Regions from separate parts of the Ensifer adhaerens genome, predicted to be linked through region 1. Evidence: predicted binding sites of a transcription regulator. Region 1 holds the regulator's gene; each other region holds the start of a gene.
The links. The regulator PhoB, encoded in region 1, activates phosphate uptake and scavenging genes when phosphate is short. The targets are predictions, from matches to a motif close to TGTCATNNANCTGTCAT.

Region 1 (6,611 bases):
CTCCTCGGTGATCGCATTCTTGACGGCTGCGATGTCACCGAACGGAACCTGGTAGAAACCCGGCGCCTTCGGCCCGAAACCTTCGATGTATTTCTGCTGGCCGCCGGCCGCAATCGTCGCGATGGTGCGGCCATGGAAGGCACCCTCGAAGGTGATGACGTGAAACTTCTCGGGCTGCCCCTTGGCGAAGTGATAGCGCCGCGCCGTCTTGATCGCGCACTCCAGCGCTTCCGCACCGGAATTGGTGAAGAAGACCCGATCGGCAAAGGTGACGGCTGCCAGGCGACGCCCAAGGCTTTCCTGACCCGGAACCTCGTACAGGTTGGAAAGGTGCCAGACCTTCTCGGCCTGTGCCTTCAGCGCCTCGACGAGGTGCGGATGCGCATGACCAAGCGAGTTCACGGCAACGCCAGCAGCGAAGTCGAGGTAGCGCGAGCCATCTTCGGCAATCAGCCACACGCCCTCTCCTCGCTCGAAACGCAACGGCGCGCGCATGTAGGTATCATAAAGCGGCGTGGTTGCAGTCATGCGAGGCTCTCCTTCACTCCAGTCGGCATCGATCCCGCGGCTTCGTGCGGCCCGATAAAAATCAAAAATGCCGCCTTGCGGCGGCGCAGGCACTATTCCCATTTCGCACTGCAATGTCAACAAAACCAAGCCTTGCAGCGCGATGACAAGGCCCGTTTCCCTGCGGCGAAAAAATCAGTCGGAAGGGCTTGCAAAAATGCAACGCTGATCGAGCAAGTTGGGGAAAACTACGAATTCGATTCGGCTCGATTCCCCGGACTCTTGCCACGGAGTCCGACGGTCAGTACGTTAACATTCAATTACTAGACGCATGCGGCGGACCTAGTCACCAAAAGAGTTATCGCGTTTGCAGCCTCGGGGTTCAGCCGGGGTGCGGTGAGGGATTCTGCCATCCCCAACGCTGAGAACGGAGAGTGCAGAAATGAACTGGACTGACGAGCGGGTGGAGAAACTGAAGAAGCTTTGGTCCGAGGGCCTGAGCGCTAGCCAGATCGCGGCACAGCTCGGCGGTGTCAGCCGCAACGCTGTCATCGGCAAGGTTCATCGCCTGAGCCTCCCGGGACGCGCCAAGGCTGGCGGCAGCACCACCGCTGCGGCCCGTCCGAAGCGGCCGACCTCGGCCCCGCGCGCACCGAACTACGCCGCGCGCGTTGCGACCCGCACCGTTGCCCGCCCGTCCGGCGCCACGGTTCTCAAGGAAGAGATCGAAGTCGATCTCGTGGCAGAGCAGGATTTCAGCATCAGCACCGACGTGGTCGTGCCGATGTCGCGCCGCCTCGAGCTGACCCAGCTCACCGAGCGCACCTGCAAGTGGCCGATCGGCGACCCGCTGAAGGAAGAGTTCCACTTCTGCGGCAATGACTCGCCGGAATCCTCGCCCTATTGCAGCTTCCATGCACGGCTTGCCTACCAGCCCTCGGCCGAGCGCCGTCGGATGCGCTGAGGCGCCGCACGGGAACAAAAGGAAAAGGGGCCGACTGGCCCCTTTTTTATTGGCTTCAAGTCGTCTTTCTCAGCTCTCGAGCGAGTATCCGGCGCCGCGGACCGTGCGAATGACGTCGGGCATGGTCGAGAAGTTCAACGCCTTGCGCAGGCGGCCGACATGGACGTCGACGGTGCGCTCATCGACATAGATGTCATGACCCCAGACCCCGTCCAGCAGCTGCGAACGCGAAAAAACGCGGCCCGGAGAGGACATCAGGAACTCCAGCAGGCGGAACTCCGTCGGCCCCAGGCGAACTTCGCGGCTACGGCGATGAACGCGGTGGGTTTCCCGGTCGAGCTCGATGTCGCCGCAGCGCAGCAACGTCGAGAGCACTTCAGGCTTCGCCCGGCGCAGCATCGCCTTGACGCGAGCCATCAGCTCCGGCGTCGAGAACGGCTTGACCACATAGTCGTCTGCCCCGGTCGCCAGACCACGAACGCGCTCGCTCTCCTCGCCGCGCGCCGTCAGCATGATGATCGGCAACCGCTCCGTTTCCGGGCGCTGGCGCAGCCGACGGCACAGCTCGATGCCGGAGACGCCGGGCAGCATCCAGTCGAGAATGAGGAGATCGGGCAGACGTTCCTGAAGCCGGATCTCCGCCTCGTCACCTCTGAGGATCGTATCGACGTCGAAGCCTTCCGCTTCCAGATTGTAACGCAGCAGGACGCTCAGCGCCTCTTCGTCCTCGACCACGGCGATTTTTGGCAACATCAGGTAACCACTCCTTACCGTGAGTGCCGTGTGGGTCCAGTGGACCGTCCGGCGCTCAGACACTCTAAATCTGGAGCACAACCGCCGTTTTCAAAGACGGTGCGAAAGCCGCGTGCTTCAGATACAGGAATTCGGGGCCGCGACCGGAGCCGCGACCGGATGATATTCATGGGGCATGCATTGCGAACGCGCGTTCGGCGCTAGAAAGGGATGGAGAAGAGTGTAGGCAGCTTCCCCTCGCATCCCGCTCCAACCTAGTCGTTGACCGAGCCCAACGTCGACGTGTTGTCATCCTTCGGACGCTCGCCTTCCGGCTGGGCACCCGTCGCCATGTAGTAGATCGTCTCGGCGATGTTGGTAGCGTGGTCGCCGATACGCTCGATGTTCTTGGCGCAGAACAGAAGATGCGTGCAGGGCGTGATGTTGCGCGGGTCTTCCATCATGTAGGTCAGCAATTCGCGGAACAGCGAGGTGTAGATCGCATCGATCTCCTCGTCGCGCTCACGGATGCTGTTGGCCTTTTCCGGCGAGCGCGAGGCGTAGACGTCGAGCACTTCCTTGAGCTGCACCAGAGCGAGCTCAGCAAGGTGCTCGAGACCGCGTGCGAGCTTGCGCGGAATGCCGGAACCGGCAACCGCGATCACGCGCTTGGCGGTGTTCTTGCCGAGGTCGCCGACACGCTCCAGATCGGAGGCGATGCGGATCGACCCCATGATCTCGCGAAGGTCGGCGGCGACCGGCTGGCGCTTGGCGATCGTGACGATCGCCTTCTCGCCGATCTGGCGCTCGGCATCGTCGAGAATGGTGTCGTCCGAGATCACCTTCTGCGCCAAAGCCAGGTCGGAATTGACCAGGGCGCGAACGGATTCGGCAACCATCTGCTCGGCAAGACCGCCCATCTCCGAGATGCGGCGCGTCAGGTACTTCAATTCTTCGTCATAGGCGGACATGATATGCATGGACATGATCGTCGATCCTTACAGGCGCTTTCCAGTTACTGTTGCAGCCGTAATTGGCCTCAGCCGAAGCGGCCCATGATGTAATCCTGGGTGCGCTGGTCATCCGGATTGGTGAACATCTTGTCGGTGTCGTTCTCCTCGACGAGATTGCCGAGGTGGAACATGGCGGTGCGCTGCGAAACGCGGGCGGCCTGCTGCATCGAGTGGGTCACGATGACGATCGTGAAGTTCGTGCGCAGTTCGTGGATGAGTTCCTCGACCTTGGCGGTCGCAATCGGGTCGAGTGCCGAACAGGGCTCGTCCATCAGGATCACTTCCGGGCTAACGGCAACGGCGCGCGCAATGCACAGTCGCTGTTGCTGGCCACCGGAAAGCCCCGTGCCCGGCTCGTGCAGGCGGTCCTTGACCTCGTTCCACAGACCGGCCTTCTGCAGACTGGTCTCGACGACCTCGTCGAAATCCGCCTTGGTGCGGGCAAGTCCATGGATACGCGGACCGTAGGCCACGTTGTCGTAAATCGACTTCGGAAACGGGTTCGGCTTCTGGAAGACCATGCCGACGCGAGCGCGCAGTTCGACGACGTCGATGGTCGGATCGTAGATGTCGTCCTCATCGAGCGTGATCTTGCCGGTGACGCGGCAGTTCTCGATGGTGTCGTTCATGCGATTCAGCGTGCGCAGGAAGGTCGACTTGCCGCAACCGGACGGGCCGATCAGCGCCGTTACCGTGTTTTCCCGGATGTTGAGGTTGACGTCGAAAAGCGCCCGCTTCTCGCCGTAGTAGACCGACACATCCTTGCCGATCATCTTGTAGGGCACGGTGTTCATTTTCTGATCCAAGGCCTTCTCGACTGCTGCTTCTGACATGATGTTCATAGTAATTACCTCACTACCAACGGCGCTCAAAGCGACGTCGCAACAGAATGGCGCCAAGGTTCATGACGACGAGGAAGATGAGAAGGATGATGATCGCGCCGGAGGTGCGCTCGACGAAGGCGCGTTCCGCCTCGTTGGCCCACATGTAGATCTGCACCGGCAGCGCCGTCGACGGTTCCATCGGCGAACCGGGAAAATCGACGACGAAGGCGACCATGCCGATCAGAAGAAGCGGCGCGGTTTCGCCAAGCGCGTGGGCAAGACCGATGATCGTACCGGTCAGGATGCCCGGCATTGCCAGCGGCAGCACGTGGTGGAAGATGGTCTGCATCTTCGAGGCACCAAGGCCGAGTGCCGCCGAGCGGATCGACGGGGGAACCGCCTTCAAGGCCGCGCGGGTGGCGATGATGATCGTCGGAAGCGTCATCAGCGTCAGCACGAAGCCGCCGACGACAGCCGCCGAGCGCGGCATGCCGGCAAAGTTGATGAAGACGGCGAGGCCCAGCAGACCGTAGACGATCGACGGAACGGCCGCGAGGTTGTTGATGTTGACCTCGATCAGGTCGGTGAGCCGGTTCTTCGGAGCGAACTCTTCGAGATAGATCGAGGCGGCGACGCCGATCGGCAGCGACAGCACGAGCACGATCAGCATCATGTAGAACGAACCGAGGGCAGCAACGCCGACGCCTGCCGCTTCAGGACGGCTGGAGGCGCCGAAGGTGAAGATGCCGGTGTTGAAGCTCTTCTTCAGGATGCCAGCGCTTGCAAGCTCGTTCATCCAGGTGACCTGCTGGTCCTTGACCTTGCGTTTGCTCTCGTCGACCTTGAGGTCGATCTGACCCTTGTTGGCGGAGTCGATATTGGCTTCTGCCAGCAGCGTGACCGGAACGGTCTTGCCGATGATGGACGGATCAGCCACGACCATGTCGCGCAGCAGCGTGCGGGAGCTCGCAGAGACCATGTCGGTCGCCTGCTTGACGAGCGGGCGCTTGGTCGCGTCGATGCCGAGTTGCTTGACGAGCGCGTCGCGCACCAGCAGCGGATAGTTGGCAGTCATCAGGACCTTGCTGTCGGTCGTGCGTTCGCCGTTGGGGTCGATGACCTTTTCGGTGAACTCGATCGGCAGCGTGATCGTCGTCTGCTGGAATGCGGTGTAGCCGTTGGAAATGACGGTCCACAGCAGCAGCGCCAGGAAAAAGAGACCGGTGCTGATTGCGGCGATACCGTAGGCGCGGAACCGGCGTTCGGCGGCATAGCGTCGCTTGATGCCGATATCGCGCTTGGCGGATGCGGGACGGGCGGAGATCCGGACGGTCGGGGAAGCGATGTCGGTCATTCGTACTGTTCCCGGTATTTGCGCACGATGTAGAGCGCATAAATGTTGAGGCCGAGCGTGATGACGAAGAGCGTGATGCCCAGCGCGAAGGCCACCAGCGTCTGCGGCGAGGTGAACTCGAGGTCGCCTGTGAGCTGGTTGACGATCTTCACGGTCACCGTCGTCATCGGTTCAAACGGATTGATCTGCATGCGGGCCGCCACACCGGCTGCCAGCACCACGATCATGGTTTCGCCGACGGCGCGCGAGGCGGTCAGAAGCAGCGCGCCGACGATGCCCGGGAGGGCTGCTGGAAGGATAACCTTCTTGACCGTTTCCGAGCGGGTGGCGCCGAGACCGAGCGAGCCGTCACGCAGTGCACGCGGCACCTGGGTGATGATGTCGTCGGAGAGCGACGACACAAACGGGATGAGCATGATGCCCATGACGATGCCGGCGGTGACAACGCTCTGCGCCTGGATGAAGTTCTGGTAGTTGCCGGTGGCAAGACCGTTCAGCTGCGCCGAGATGTCACGCAGGAACGGGCCAACGGTTACCAGTGCGAAGAAACCGTAGACGATGGTCGGGATGCCGGCGAGCACTTCAAGTAGCGGCTTTGCGGTCGAACGCAGGCGCGGGCTTGCATATTCCGCCATGTAAATGGCTGCGAAAAGGCCGATCGGCACCGCAAAGAGCATGGCGACGAAGGCGATGTAGAGCGTGCCGGCGAGAAGCGGGATCAAGCCGAACTGACCGGAGGCACCACCACTGCCGGCAGCAGCGAAGCGCGGATCCCAGACCGTGCCGAAGAAGAACTCGAACGGCGAGACCATGGTGAAGAAACGGCCGGCTTCCGACAGCATCGAGGCGACGATACCGACCGTCGTCAGGATGGCAATGGACGAGGCAACGATCAGCGAGCCGAGAATGACCCGCTCAACCTGGTTGCGCGCCCGGAAGCGGGTGGCGACGTTGCGAATGGCATAGATGCCGCCGGCAATCGCGATCAACAGAACGACCGCCGTCATGAGCCAACGGTTGGCCGCAGTCATCGCGTTGAAGTGCTGGGCGACGGTGACCATGTAGGGCTCGCCTTCGCCGGCAAGGGCGACACCCTTGGATGCAAGCGTCGAGCGGAGATTGGCGGTGCCGCCTTGGAGCGCCGCAAGTTCCTCGCCGCTCAAGCGCAGCAAGCCGCCGGCGACGGATTTGACCTGACCAAGCGCGAGCTGGACGGC
Region 2 (6,611 bases), 1.7 Mb from region 1:
GGCCTGCTTGCGGAGTGTATCGAGGGTAAGGTTCGGGGAAAGATCGCGCGCGATCATGAAAGACCTCCTTTCATTCTCGTCCGGTATCCGCGCCCACAGACTGAAAAGAGGTGTGGCAACCAAGTTCAGTGAGACAGGTGGGCCTTGCCCTTCCCGCGGATCGGATGCGCCCTGCGAACGAGGTCAGCGCTAGCACGCTGGAAGTATACTTGTCCAGCTTTGTCAGCTTTCCGGTTCGTAGCGAACGAAGGCGAAGCGATCGCCCGCCGGCGACCAGTTGGGAACATTGATCGTTCCCTGCCCGCCGAAAAGCTCGAACAGCACGCGCGCATTGCTGCCATCCATGTCCATCAATCGCAGGCGGACGTCTAGATCCCTGGGATGATCGAACACGTCGCCGTCATAGGAGAGCACCAGCAAATGCTTTCCATCCGGCGAAGGGTGCGGAAACCAGTCGCCATAGGGGCTGTTCGTGATGCGCGCGACGGCGCTGCCATCGGGCCGAACGCGCCAGATCTGCATGCGTCCGGTGCGGCTGGAGTTGAAGTATATCCATTCGCCGTCCGCCGACCAGTCCGGCCCGTCGTTGCGCCCTTCCCCGTGGGTCAGCCGCCGCTCCTCGCCGCCATCGACGGAGATCGTGTAGATGTCGAAGACCTGGTCGCGGATTCCGCAATAGGTCACCGTTCGTCCATCCGGCGACCAGCCGTGCCAGTAGGACGGCAGGTTGCGGGTCACAAGCCGCGGCGTGCCGCCTTCGGCCGGCAGCAGATAGATTGCCGACTTGCCGAACTCGGTCTTGTCGCTGATTGCGATCGTGGCCCCGTCCGGCGAAATGCCGTGGTCGTTGTTGCAGAGTGTGGCAAAGCCGGTGTCGATCTCCACCGGCTCCGAACCGTCGAGGCCGAGGCGATAAAGCCGGCCATCGCCGTTGATGACCAGGTGCGTGCCGTCCCGCGACCAGTTCGGCGCCTCGACCAGCCGGTCCGTTTGCCAGACGACCTGTGTTTTGCCGGTGGTGATGTCGTGGATTTCGATGGAACTGCGCATTCCGCTCTCCTGCCTAGCTGCGGAGCTGTTTGCAGGCTTCGCCCGGCGGCAACGTCGCCAGAATTTTGGTGCAGATCGACTGCATCAGGATCAGATTACGTTGGTCCCGCCATGTCGAGACGAAGCCCCAGGCCAAAAGCAGCAGTGTGCAGACGAAGGCAACGCCGACGATGACAAGGCTGCCGATCGCAAGGCCGTAGATCCCAAAGACCGCCGGCGTCGCGAAATAGGCGACCTGCGCCGAAAGCTGCCTGCTCGCCGAAGCGTCGCTCAGCGACCATAGCCGAACGAGCCGGATTTCCTCCTCCGTGAACTCCGGACGGCTTTCCGTGCCGTCCCGCGCTTTTGCAGCCGCGCTCACCACCTACCCCCGATCGCGGAAACGGTTGGTGATCGGGTAGCGCCGGTCGCGGCCGAAGTTCTTCTTGGTAATCTTCACGCCCGGCGCCGACTGCCGGCGCTTGTACTCGGCGATGTAGAGCAGATGCTCGACCCGGTGCACCGTCGCCTCTTCATGGCCGCGCGCCACGATCTCGTCAGTGCCCATCTCCTTTTCCACCAGGCATTCGAGAATATCGTCGAGCACCGGATAGGGTGGCAGCGAATCCTGGTCCGTCTGGTTGGGACGAAGCTCTGCCGACGGCGCCTTGTCGATGATGTTCCGCGGAATGACGATGCCGGACGGGCCCAGTGCACCTGGGGGAACCGTGGTATTGCGCCAGCTCGAGATGGCATAGACCTGCATCTTGTAGAGGTCCTTGATCGGATTGAAACCACCGTTCATGTCGCCATAGAGCGTGGCATAGCCGACGGACATTTCCGACTTGTTGCCCGTGGTCACCACCATCGAGCCGAACTTGTTGGAGATCGCCATCAGGATGGTGCCGCGCGTGCGGCTCTGCAGGTTCTCCTCGGTGATGCCGGGCTCCGTTCCCTCGAACGTATCGGAAAGCGCGCTCAGGAACCCTTCGACCGGCTCGGAAATCGGCACGATGTCGTAGCGGCAGCCGAGTGCGGCGGCGCATTCCTTGGCGTCCTTCAGCGATTCCTGCGAGGTGTAACGGTAGGGCAGCATGACGGTGCGCACCCGCTCTTCGCCGAGCGCATCGACGGCCAGTGCGGCGCAGATCGCCGAATCGATACCGCCGGAAAGTCCGAGCACGACGTTCTTGAAGCCGTTCTTGTTCACATAGTCACGGAAGCCGAGCATGCAGGCGCGGTAATCCGCCTCCTCCCGCTCCGGCAGGCGAGACTTCAGGCCGCCTTCGCAATGCCAGCCGCCGTCGCCCTTCTTCCATTCGACGATCGAAATCGCCTCCTCGAACTGGCTCATCTGGAAGGCCAACGACTTGTCGGTGTTGAAGGCGAAGCTTGCGCCGTCGAACACAAGCTCGTCCTGGCCACCGAGCTGGTTGGCATAGATCATCGGAAGGCCGGTCTCGAGAACCTGCTTCAGCACCACCTGGTGGCGGACATCCACCTTGCCGCGATAGTAGGGCGAACCGTTCGGCGACAAGAGGATCTCCGCGCCGCTTTCCGCCAGCGTCTCGCAGACGCCGAGATCGCCCCAGATGTCCTCGCAGATCGGAATACCGATGCGCACGCCGCGGAAGTTCACCGGGCCCGGCATCTCCCCCTGATCGAAGACGCGCTTTTCGTCGAATTCGCCGTAGTTCGGCAGATCGACCTTGTCGCGGAATGCGATCACCTTGCCGTCGTCAAGCACCGCCACCGAATTGTGTCGCCCGGATTTGGCAAGCCGCGGCAAACCGATGATGACGCCCGGTCCGCCGTCGGCCGTCTCAGCCGCCAGCTTTTCGACTGCTTGCAGGCATGCCTTCAGGAAGGCCGGCTTCAAAACGAGATCTTCCGGCGGATAGCCGGAAATGAACAGCTCCGTCAGCAACAGGAGATCGGCGCCCTGGCGCGCGGCATCAGCGCGCGCCTCGCGCGCCTTGGCCAGGTTTCCGGCGATGTCACCCACCGTCGGATTGAGCTGGGCGACTGCGATGCGGAGGATCGTGGGGGCGGTCTTGTGAGCGGTCATGAGCGGGCCTGTCGGTCTTTTCTGAGCGATTGCGTCTGACTTTCGCAGTGTTCTTTAGCGCAATCCGCGGGAAAATACCCACAGCCAATCGCAGCTCCGCGAAAAAATACCGAAAAATTCTGTCTTTCCCGGTTCTTATGAAGGGCCGTTGCAGTGCCCTCACGTCACGAAAACCTGTTCCCAAACCACGTTAAGAAACCATTCATCCCCTGTTCAAAATGACAGGCGTATGACAGATACACGACGCATTTATGAAATTGGAGAATATGTTGGCTAGTATCGATTCCGCTGTCGCGAGAGGCTCGCGCGTCTACGTCGATAGACCCGGCTTCACCGCACGGCACGCCAAGACACTTGCGGCCACCCGCAGCGCATTGTTCTCCCTCTTCGTCGCAGCCTCCCTCGTCTTCGTCGTCGAACTGATCGTGCGTCAGTCGCTGTCCGATGCGCTCGCCTACATGCTCGATCCGACGCGCCCGGCGCTGACGACCGTCGGTGCATTCTTCCTGATCATGCTGGCGGTTGACGGCATTTTCGGTCGCGAGCACAAATCGGCCGTGGTGATCGCACCGCTTGCCATCATCCCTGCCGTCGTCTGCCAGCAGAAACAGGTCTTCCTCTCCGATCCGCTTTATCCGACCGACTTCCTGTTCGGCCGCCAGATCATGGAATTGATGCCAGTTCTGGTGAAGGATCGGCCGTGGACGGCCATCGGCATTGCCGTCGGCCTGATCGCCGCCGCCGTCGCGATCGCCCTTCTCCTGCGTTTTGCCTGGCGGACCTTCCCCAAGCTTTCGACGCGCGAGCGTGTCGCCCGTCTTGCCTTCGCGCTGCCGCTGCTCGTCGCCTTCTGGAACATCATGGATTACAACCAGTTCTCCTGGATCCGTGACCGCCTGAAGGTCATCCCCATCATGTGGGACCAGACCGAGAACTATAAACACAACGGTTTCGCCCTTGCGTTTGCCATCAACCTGCCGATGGCCAATGTCAGCGCGCCTGCCGGCTACATGGCCGACGCGATCGACCGTATTCCGGTGAAGCCGCTTCCGGCCGGCACCTCGCATCGCGGCAAGGCCGACGTCATCGTGCTGATGAGCGAATCCTTCTGGGATCCGACCCGCCTGCCGAACGTCAAGCTGTCGCCCGATCCGATGCCGACGATCCGCGAAATGCAGTCGGGCAACGTCTTTTCGCCGGAATTCGGCGGCATGACCGCCAATGTCGAGTTCGAAGCGTTGACCGGCTTCTCGAACGCCTTCCTGCCCTACGGCAGCATTCCGTATCAGCAGTACATCCGCAACCCGATCCCGTCGCTCGCGACGTTCTTCCGCGGCGAAGGCTATGTCTCGCGTGCCATCCATCCCTTCCAGAGCTGGTTCTGGAATCGCACCGCCGTCTACAAGGCCTTCGGTTTCGACATGTTCAAGTCGGAAGAGAACATGCCGCCGATGCAGAAGCGCGGCATCTTCGCCTCGGACGAGTCGCTGACCAACGAGATCATCCGCCAGGCCGACGCGATGGACGACCCGTTCTTCTTCTTCGCCGTCACGCTGCAGGGCCATGGCCCCTATGAGGCCAACCGCTACGCAAAGAACACCATCAAGATCGAGGGCGACCTGCCCGAAGCCGACCGCCAGGTGCTCGCCACCTATGCGCAGGGCATCAAGGAAGCCGACGACAGCCTGAAGAAGCTGATGGACTGGGCCAAGAAGCGCGACCGCGAGACGGTCATCGTGCTCTTTGGCGACCACCTGCCGCCGCTGAACACCGTCTATACCAGCACCGGCTTCATGAAGGGCGTCACCGCAGAGCGTAAAGGTTCGAAGGATCAGATGAAGGCGCAGCACGAAACGCCGCTCGTCGTCTGGTCGAACAAGACAGGCCCGAAGAAGAACGTCGGCACCATCAGCCCAGCCTTCCTCTCCTACCAGATCCTCAAGCAGTCCGGCTACGAGCACCCCTACTACACCGGGTTCCTCGGCAAGGTGTACGACCAGTACCGCGTCGTCGACCGCTATATGCTGATCCGCAAGAACGGCAAGGAGGTCGCCGAGTGGTCGCGCCAGCCTAAGGTGCCGGCACTGCTGCGTGACTACCGCTTCCTGCAGCACGACATGATGTTCGGCGACCGTTTCTCGACCGACCGGTTCTTCAAGTCCCACGCCGACCTCTTCGCGAGCGCGGCCGAGACCCACTGATCCATCGAAGCCGGACCGGCTACACCCGGTCCGGCTCTCGAGCTTCCGGGGCGACGCCGCGTCTCGCGGACAGAAAACCGCTACGGACTTTTGCTGGAAATGCTCTAGATTTTCTCCGTCCAACCCCGGAGATCGTCATGCCGCACTTCAACAATTTCTCACAACAGCTCTTCGGCAAGCCGCTCAGCGAACTCGGCGAGATTGAGCGCCGCATACTCGCCCACGCGCGCGAGCGGCGCCCGCTGACCACCGATACCAATGCGGCTTTCGCAGCCCGGCAGACCTTCGGCGACAGGCTCGCAGACAGCATTGCCCGGGTCGGCGGCTCTTGGACCTTCATCCTTGCCTTCTGTGGCTTCCTCGTCTGCTGGGTGATCGTGAATTCGCTGCTGCTCCTGGCTGGAGCGTTCGACCCCTACCCCTATATCTTCCTCAACCTGGTGCTTTCCATGCTAGCCGCCCTGCAGGCGCCGATCATCATGATGTCGCAGAACCGCCAGGCCGAACGTGACCGCTTCGCGGCGTCCAAGGACTATGAGGTCAACCTGAAATCCGAAGTCGAACTCATCGCCCTGCACCACAAGGTCGACGATGTATTGCTGCGCGAGATCTCGGAACTGCGCGCCGACCTTGCAACGCTCAATCGCCAGCTCGAACAATACCGGTCATCGCCCGGGCAGGACTGAACGCCCAAGCCAGTCTGATCCCTGGTGCCGCCCCAAAACGGGGTATCTCAGCGGTTTTGCAGCCATCTCCGAATTCGCTATTTCGGGGGTATGACAGGCAAGAACTCGATTACCTTCATAAACACTAAATCAACCGTGAATACGCCTTTTGCAACATGTGCGAAAAGTATGACGATTCAACAACTTATCGGAGTATGAGAAAATTAATATTTGAGGACCATCGTGTGGGTGCAGGGACATTTGAAAAACACAGCAACGTGGGTACGCGGAGATGCTGCAATGTCCAACTTCAAGCGCCTTACAGGCGGCCAAGACGGCGCCGCTGCAATCGAATTTGCAATCATAGCGCCGCTCTTCTTCCTTTGCGTGCTGACCTTGATCGCCTACGGCGTCTACCTCAGCACAGCCCATTCCATCCAGCAAATCGCCGCAGATGCCGCGCGTACAGCCATCGCCGGACTATCGGAAAACGAGCGTGAACGCCTCGCGACCGACTACATCCGGCGCACGACGATGGATCAGGCCTTCATCAAATCCTCGCACATGACCGTCACCGTCAAGGCCGACGCCAACAACGCCAACCAGTTCACGGTGCGGATCAAATACAACGCCGCCGACCTCCCGATC
Region 3 (6,611 bases), 700 kb from region 1:
GTGGGTCGTGATGCTGGCGCCGCTGGCGATGGTCTTCTTCATGAGCTTCCGCATTAATTCGATGAGCGTCTCCGCAGCACAGACGACGTTCTGGATCTACGCGGCCCTGATGGGCCTGTCCCTGTCGTCGATCTTCCTGGTCTTCACCGGCCAGAGCATCGTGCAGACGTTCTTCGTAACGGCCGCTTCGTTCGGCGCTCTGTCGCTTTACGGCTACACGACCAAGAAGGACCTGTCCGGCTTCGGCACGTTCCTGATCATGGGTCTCTTCGGCCTGATCATCGCGTCGATCGTCAACATCTTCCTTGCTTCGTCGGCCCTCGGCTTCGCGATCTCCGTGATCGGTGTTCTGGTCTTCGCTGGCCTCACCGCCTACGACACGCAGAAGATCAAGGAAATGTACTACGAAGCCGATGACAGCACCGTTGCCGGCCGCAAGGCGATCATGGGCGCGCTGACGCTCTACCTCGACTTCATCAACCTGTTCATGTTCCTGCTCCAGTTCATGGGCAACCGGAACAACTAAGGTTGAAACGAATGACGAAAAAGGCGGCCTCGGCCGCCTTTTTTGTTGCCGGAGAAATGTTGATCGCGTCCGGGCTCCGTGGGAGTTAAGGACACCGAAACCTCGAGATACAGTCTACCGCCATGTCCCTGAGCCTGCGTGACGCCACCTTGGCCGACCTTCCCGTCATCACTGCGATCTATCGCGAATCCGTGTTGAATGGCGTTGCGACCTACGAGATCGACCCACCTTCCGAAACGGAGATGCGGGCGCGGTTCGAGACGATCATCGGCAATGGCTATCCCTATATGGTTGCCGTTGACGATGGTGGAACGATCGTCGGCTATGCCTATGCGTCCGGTTTTCGCACGCGCACGGCCTATCGGTTCCTGGTCGAGGATTCCATCTATCTGGCGCCGGAAGCGCGCGGTAAGGGAGCCGGCAAGGCGTTGCTCGCCGAACTGATCCGGCGTTGCACGGAGCTTGGCTTTCGGCAGATGGTGGCCGTGATCGGCGGCGCCCATCCGGCTTCGATCGCGGTGCACCGCTCCCTCGGCTTCGAATATCAGGGCACGATGAATGCGACCGGTTTCAAGCATGGCCGCTGGCTCGATACGGCGATCATGCAGCTTGCCCTCGGAGAGGGTCAGACGAGCGACCCGCCGGAAGACGTCTATCCGGACACGCTCTATCAGTGATCGTCGAACGTTCGGCGGACGTTCGACATGCGCTGCTTGTAGTCAGCCGTCCCGGGACAGATCAACACGCTGCGCCGGAGACGTCGCCGCGCATCTCACCGGAACGCCGGTGTGAAACAGGCCTCAGGTTTCCACCAGCTTCAGAACCTTGTCGAACACTTTGAGCACCTGGGCGAGCTCGTGGCCGCGCTTCAGGATCGTGCCGTGAATGTTCAGCACGCTGTAAGCACCCTGCTTCGCCGCCAGTTTCGGGCTCTTCTCGATCCGGTAGAGCGGCATTTCGCCTGAGCGCTTGAACACCGAGAAGACCGCACGGTCCTTCAGGTGGTCGATGGCGTAGTCCCGCCACTCGCCTTCGCCGACCATGCGCCCGTAGACCCAGAGGATCTGGTCCAACTCACGACGATGGAATGTGATGGGGGGAGGGTTCTTGGCGTTCTTGTATTCGTGAAGATCGACGACCACTTCGGAAGTGGTCTCGCGCTGATGGCGCGCCTCGCCTTGCGGCAAATCCGGCTCATCGGTCATCGGCAATCCGGCCTTCTGTTGTGACAGAACGATAACAGTGTGCCTGACATGAGCCGAAAAGCAAGCCGGAAGCCGTTGGACGATGAGGGCATTTCTTACGTCTGCCCCAATTCAGTCAAATCGCCGCCCCAATTCACCGCAAAACTCGCGGGCGCTGACGGACAGAGTCGTTGCCACCGTATGTCCGGTCAGGTCGTCATGCTGCGGGAGTTCACCGAACGCAGCCATGGCCGGTTCGGTCCGGTAACTTCGAACCCTCAGCCCCAGCCCCTCGATGCTGCCGGGCCGAACCACCCCCTTGCGTCTCGCCGGGCTATAATTTGCCCTGCGGGCCGGCGAGCACGGCCGTTGCGCCGACGATTGCACCCGGCGTTTCCTTGTCCTTCATCGTTTGCAGAAGAACGGCACAGCCGCTGTTGCCGGACCGTTCGGTCAGGACTGTCGCGGGGAGCGTGAAGCTTGCCGGTGCTCCGTCCCACATGCCGATCGTCTGGATGTCACGCACGGCATGCCAATAGGGGACTTCCTTGCCGCTGTTCTCGCCCTTCTCCATCTTGACGATTTTCGCACGGTCGAAATAGACGACGACGACGTTTGCCTTGCCGATGCCGCTGCCAATGTTGATCTGGATCTCTTCGCCCTGGATCTTTGCCTCGACGGGAACGGCAAGTCCCTTGCCTTCAGCCGTCATGGTTTCCAGTCGGGTCTTGATCGCCTCGAGGTTGCCGCCGTTGAGATGATCACGGCCGTTGAGGATCGCCTGGGGCGTATAGACGCCGTTGCGGCCGAGCATCCGGGCATAGGCGTATTGCCGCTCGGTATTTTCCTTGGAGGCGAGCGTGTCGGCCCAGCCGAGATAATTCCAGTAGTCGACGTGATAGGCGAGCGCCACGACATCGCCGTCATCGACCAACGCCTTTAGCGCGGCGTCGGCCGGCGGGCAGGAGGAACAGCCCTGGCTGGTGAACAGTTCCACGACGCCCTTGATCACCTGTCCGTCCTGCGCCCCGGCCGGTGCACCGGCGGCTGCGAACAGCCCGAAAGCCAGTGCAAGAGGACGAATGAAAGAACGGTCTGCGGATGTCATGGCGTCACTTCGTTGGGGCCGTCGGCCTACTCCTTATGGGGGAGTTCTTTACATACGCCGGCCACGCATCAACGGGAAGTCACGTTGGAGTGAGGTGACGGGTGAGCACGACCTTGTGTTGGACGCGCTGGCATTGGGCGCCCAAAGAAAGAGCCGGGGCGCTTTTCGGCGCCCCGGCTCGAATGTTTTACCGCATGCTTCCTTCAATCATAGCCGACTAAAGGCGTTGCGCGGTGCGTAGACGACCTCCGCCGATCAGGCCGCGAGATCCCGCAGAACGGTCTGCAGGATGCCGCCGTTGTTGACGTAGGTCACTTCGTCCAGCGTATCGATGCGGCAGATCAGCGGAATTTCCTTCACGCTGCCGTCGCCATAGGTGACCTTGGCGACACGCTTATCGCGCGGCTGGACATTGGCGAGGTTATCGATGGTGACGACTTCGTCGCCCTTGAGGCCCAGCGATTCCCAGGTCGTGCCCTCTTCGAAGACGAAGGGGATGACGCCCATGCCGACGAGGTTCGAGCGGTGGATACGCTCGAAGGACTGCGCGACGACGGCCTTGACGCCCAGCAGGTTGGTGCCCTTCGCAGCCCAGTCGCGCGACGAACCGTTGCCGTATTCGACACCGGCGAAGATGACGAGCGGAACGCCCTCTTCCTTGTACTGCATGGCGGCGTCGTAGATCGACATCTCTTCCTTCGACGGATAGTGGATGGTGTAGCCACCTTCCTTGCCGTTCGGGCCAAGCATGTGGTTGCGGATGCGGATGTTGGCAAACGTGCCGCGCATCATCACCTCATGGTTGCCGCGACGGGTACCGTACTGGTTGAAGTCGGCAACGCCGACGCCATGACCGATGAGGTACGCACCGGCCGGCGAAGCAGCCTTGATCGAGCCGGCCGGAGAGATGTGGTCGGTCGTGATCTTGTCGCCGAAGAGGCCGAGGACGCGGGCGCCCTTGATGTCGGAGATGCCCGAACCGGTCTTGCCCATGCCGACGAAGTAGGGCGGGTTCTGCACATAGGTCGAACCATCGTCCCAGGCATATGTCTGGCCCGGAGGAACCTGAACAGCCTGCCAGTTTTCGTCGCCCTTGAAGACGTCCGCGTACTTGGTCGCGTAGAGCTCGCGGGTGACGTACTTGAAGATGAACTCCTGGATTTCCTTGGAGGTCGGCCAGATGTCCTTGAGGAAGACGGGCTTGCCGTCCTTGTCTTCGCCGATCGGCTCGTTGGTCAGGTCCTTCTGGACGGAACCTGCAAGCGCGTAGGCGACGACGAGCGGCGGCGAAGCGAGGTAGTTCGCCTGGACGTCCGGCGAAATGCGGCCTTCGAAATTGCGGTTGCCCGAGAGAACGCCGGCGGCGATCAGGCCCTTGTCGTTGATCGTCTTCGAGATCGGGCCCGGCAGCGGGCCGGAGTTGCCGATGCAGGTCGTGCAGCCGAAGCCGACGAGGTTGAAGCCGAGCGCGTCGAGGTCCTTCTGCAGGCCGGACTTGGCGAGGTATTCGCCGACGACCTGCGATCCCGGTGCAAGCGAGGTCTTGACCCACGGCTTGGACTTCAGGCCCTTGGCGACCGCGTTGCGGGCGAGCAGGCCGGCAGCGATCAGCACCGACGGGTTGGAGGTGTTGGTGCAGGACGTGATCGCAGCGATGGCGACGTCGCCATGGCCGAGATCGAAATCCGTGCCTTCGACGGCATAGCGGTTCGAAAGCTGGCCGGGCTTCTTGTAGTCGTTTTCGAGTGCAGTGGCGAAACCGGACGCGATGTTTTCGAGCGCGATGCGGCCTTCCGGACGCTTCGGACCGGCCATGGCCGGAACGACGTCGCCGAGGTCGAGTTCGAGCGTGTCGGTGAAGACGAGCTCGGAGCCGTCGCCGTCGCGCCACATGCCCTGCGCCTTGGAGTAGGCTTCGACGAGTGCGATGCGCTGCTCTTCACGGCCGGACATGGTGAGGTAGTTGATGGTTTCGCTGTCGACCGGGAAGAAGCCGCAGGTCGCACCGTATTCCGGACCCATGTTGCCGATGGTGGCGCGGTCGGCGAGCGTCATGTTGTCGAGGCCCGGGCCGAAGAATTCGACGAACTTCGAGACAACGCCCTTCTTGCGCAGCATCTGCACGACCATCAGCACGAGGTCGGTCGCGGTGACGCCTTCCTTGAGCTTGCCGGTGAGCTTGAATCCGATGACCTCGGGCAGAAGCATCGAGACCGGCTGGCCGAGCATCGCGGCTTCCGCCTCGATACCGCCAACGCCCCAGCCGAGAACGCCGAGACCGTTGATCATGGTGGTGTGGCTGTCGGTGCCGACACAGGTGTCCGGGTAGGCGGTGATTTCGCCGTCTTCTTCACGGGTCCAGACCGTCTGGCCCAGATATTCCAGATTGACCTGGTGACAGATGCCGGTGCCGGGCGGAACGACGCGGAAGTTCTTGAATGCCTGCTGGCCCCACTTCAGGAAGCGGTAGCGCTCGCCGTTGCGCTGGTATTCCAGTTCGACGTTGCGGGCAAAAGCGTTCGGCGTGCCGAATTCGTCGACGATGACCGAGTGGTCGATGACGAGGTCGACGGGAACGAGCGGGTTGATCTTCTCCGGATCGCCGCCGAGCGAGACCATGGCATCACGCATCGCGGCGAGGTCGACGACGGCGGGAACGCCGGTGAAGTCCTGCATCAGCACGCGGGCCGGACGGTAGGCGATTTCGTTTTCAGCCGTGCCCTTGTCGTTGAGCCAGGCGGCAATGTTCTCGATGTCCTTCTTGGTGACGGAACGGCCATCTTCGTTGCGCAGCAGGTTCTCGAGCAGAACCTTCATCGAGTAGGGAAGCTTGGATACGCCGGCGAGACCATTCGCCTCAGCCTTGGGCAGGCTGTAATAGACGTAGTCCACACCGTTGACGGTGAGCGTGGAGCGACAATTGAAGCTGTCTAGGGACTTGGACACTGGATAATACCCCGTTCCGTCTGATCGCCAAAAACTGACGTACGAACGCCCGAGCGCCTGTGAAGCGCGAATTGGGATGCGGGTGCGGCCATTTCCGCTGTCCGTACGTGGAAATTCATTCCATGTTCGGCGCTAGGATGAAATTCACGCCGACCGCTGGCGTGTTGGCCGCCTTATAGATAATTTCTCCAAAACGTGCCAGAGCAACGAAGGTCCAATCGGAACTTTTTTTGCTCTGCGGAAGACACGCGAAGGGAAGTCTAATATTCATGCGCCTGCTGGCTGAAGGTTTGAGTGCGAAGCGCGGCGAGGATCTGATTTTTAACGATATTTCCTTTGCGCTTGATGCCGGCGAAGCCCTTGTGGTGACGGGTCCGAACGGTTCCGGCAAGTCGACCTTGCTGCGGGTTCTGGCGGGGTTGCTGGCCCCCGAAAGCGGGCAGCTGAAACTTGAGAATGGCCCCCCGGAAATAGCCCGTCCCGCAGAGGTGAGCCACTATCTCGGCCATCGCAACGCGATGAAGCGCGAACTGACCGTCGCGGAAAATCTTTCCTTCTGGCAGCGATTCATGGGCGATTCGCCCGGTGGCCACGGTGCCGCATTCGATGACGCCGTGGAGGCCGTCGGCCTGCCTGATATCGCACATCTGCCCTTCGGCTATCTCTCCGCCGGCCAGCAGCGCCGCATGGCGATGGCGAAACTGCTCGTCGCCTATCGCCCGATCTGGATTCTCGACGAGCCGACAGCGGCGCTCGATGCCGGCGCCGACCGGCTGTTTGCGGATCTGGTCAAGGCCCATCTCGGCAAAGGCGGCATCGTGATCGCAGCGACGCACCAGCCGCTCGG

Region 2: a site for PhoB is predicted at 3,316-3,332, ahead of LAC81_RS08880 (LTA synthase family protein). Genes of this name have one in related genera too.
Region 3: a site for PhoB is predicted at 1,752-1,768, ahead of LAC81_RS17815 (DUF2794 domain-containing protein). Genes of this name have one in related genera too.

Annotation. Positions count from the first base shown of each region.
Region 1 covers NZ_CP083349.1:151,673-158,283, reverse strand. The annotation lists gene LAC81_RS00730 (aspartate aminotransferase family protein) at 1-528, opposite strand, end outside; gene LAC81_RS00725 (GcrA family cell cycle regulator) at 950-1,471, shown strand; gene phoB (phosphate regulon transcriptional regulator PhoB) at 1,541-2,224, opposite strand; gene phoU (phosphate signaling complex protein PhoU) at 2,479-3,192, opposite strand; gene pstB (phosphate ABC transporter ATP-binding protein PstB) at 3,243-4,058, opposite strand; gene pstA (phosphate ABC transporter permease PstA) at 4,072-5,394, opposite strand; gene pstC (phosphate ABC transporter permease subunit PstC) at 5,391-6,611, opposite strand, start outside.
Region 2 covers NZ_CP083349.1:1,810,327-1,816,937, forward strand. The annotation lists gene LAC81_RS08860 (ankyrin repeat domain-containing protein) at 1-57, opposite strand, end outside; gene LAC81_RS08865 (TolB family protein) at 223-1,050, opposite strand; gene LAC81_RS08870 (hypothetical protein) at 1,064-1,411, opposite strand; gene LAC81_RS08875 (NAD+ synthase) at 1,415-3,097, opposite strand; gene LAC81_RS08880 (LTA synthase family protein) at 3,367-5,298, shown strand; gene LAC81_RS08885 (DUF1003 domain-containing protein) at 5,436-5,984, shown strand; gene LAC81_RS08890 (TadE/TadG family type IV pilus assembly protein) at 6,264-6,611, shown strand, end outside.
Region 3 covers NZ_CP083349.1:3,639,456-3,646,066, reverse strand. The annotation lists gene LAC81_RS17825 (Bax inhibitor-1/YccA family protein) at 1-526, shown strand, start outside; gene LAC81_RS17820 (GNAT family N-acetyltransferase) at 649-1,203, shown strand; gene LAC81_RS17815 (DUF2794 domain-containing protein) at 1,327-1,731, opposite strand; gene LAC81_RS17810 (DUF1223 domain-containing protein) at 2,045-2,818, opposite strand; gene acnA (aconitate hydratase AcnA) at 3,074-5,764, opposite strand; gene ccmA (heme ABC exporter ATP-binding protein CcmA) at 6,034-6,611, shown strand, end outside.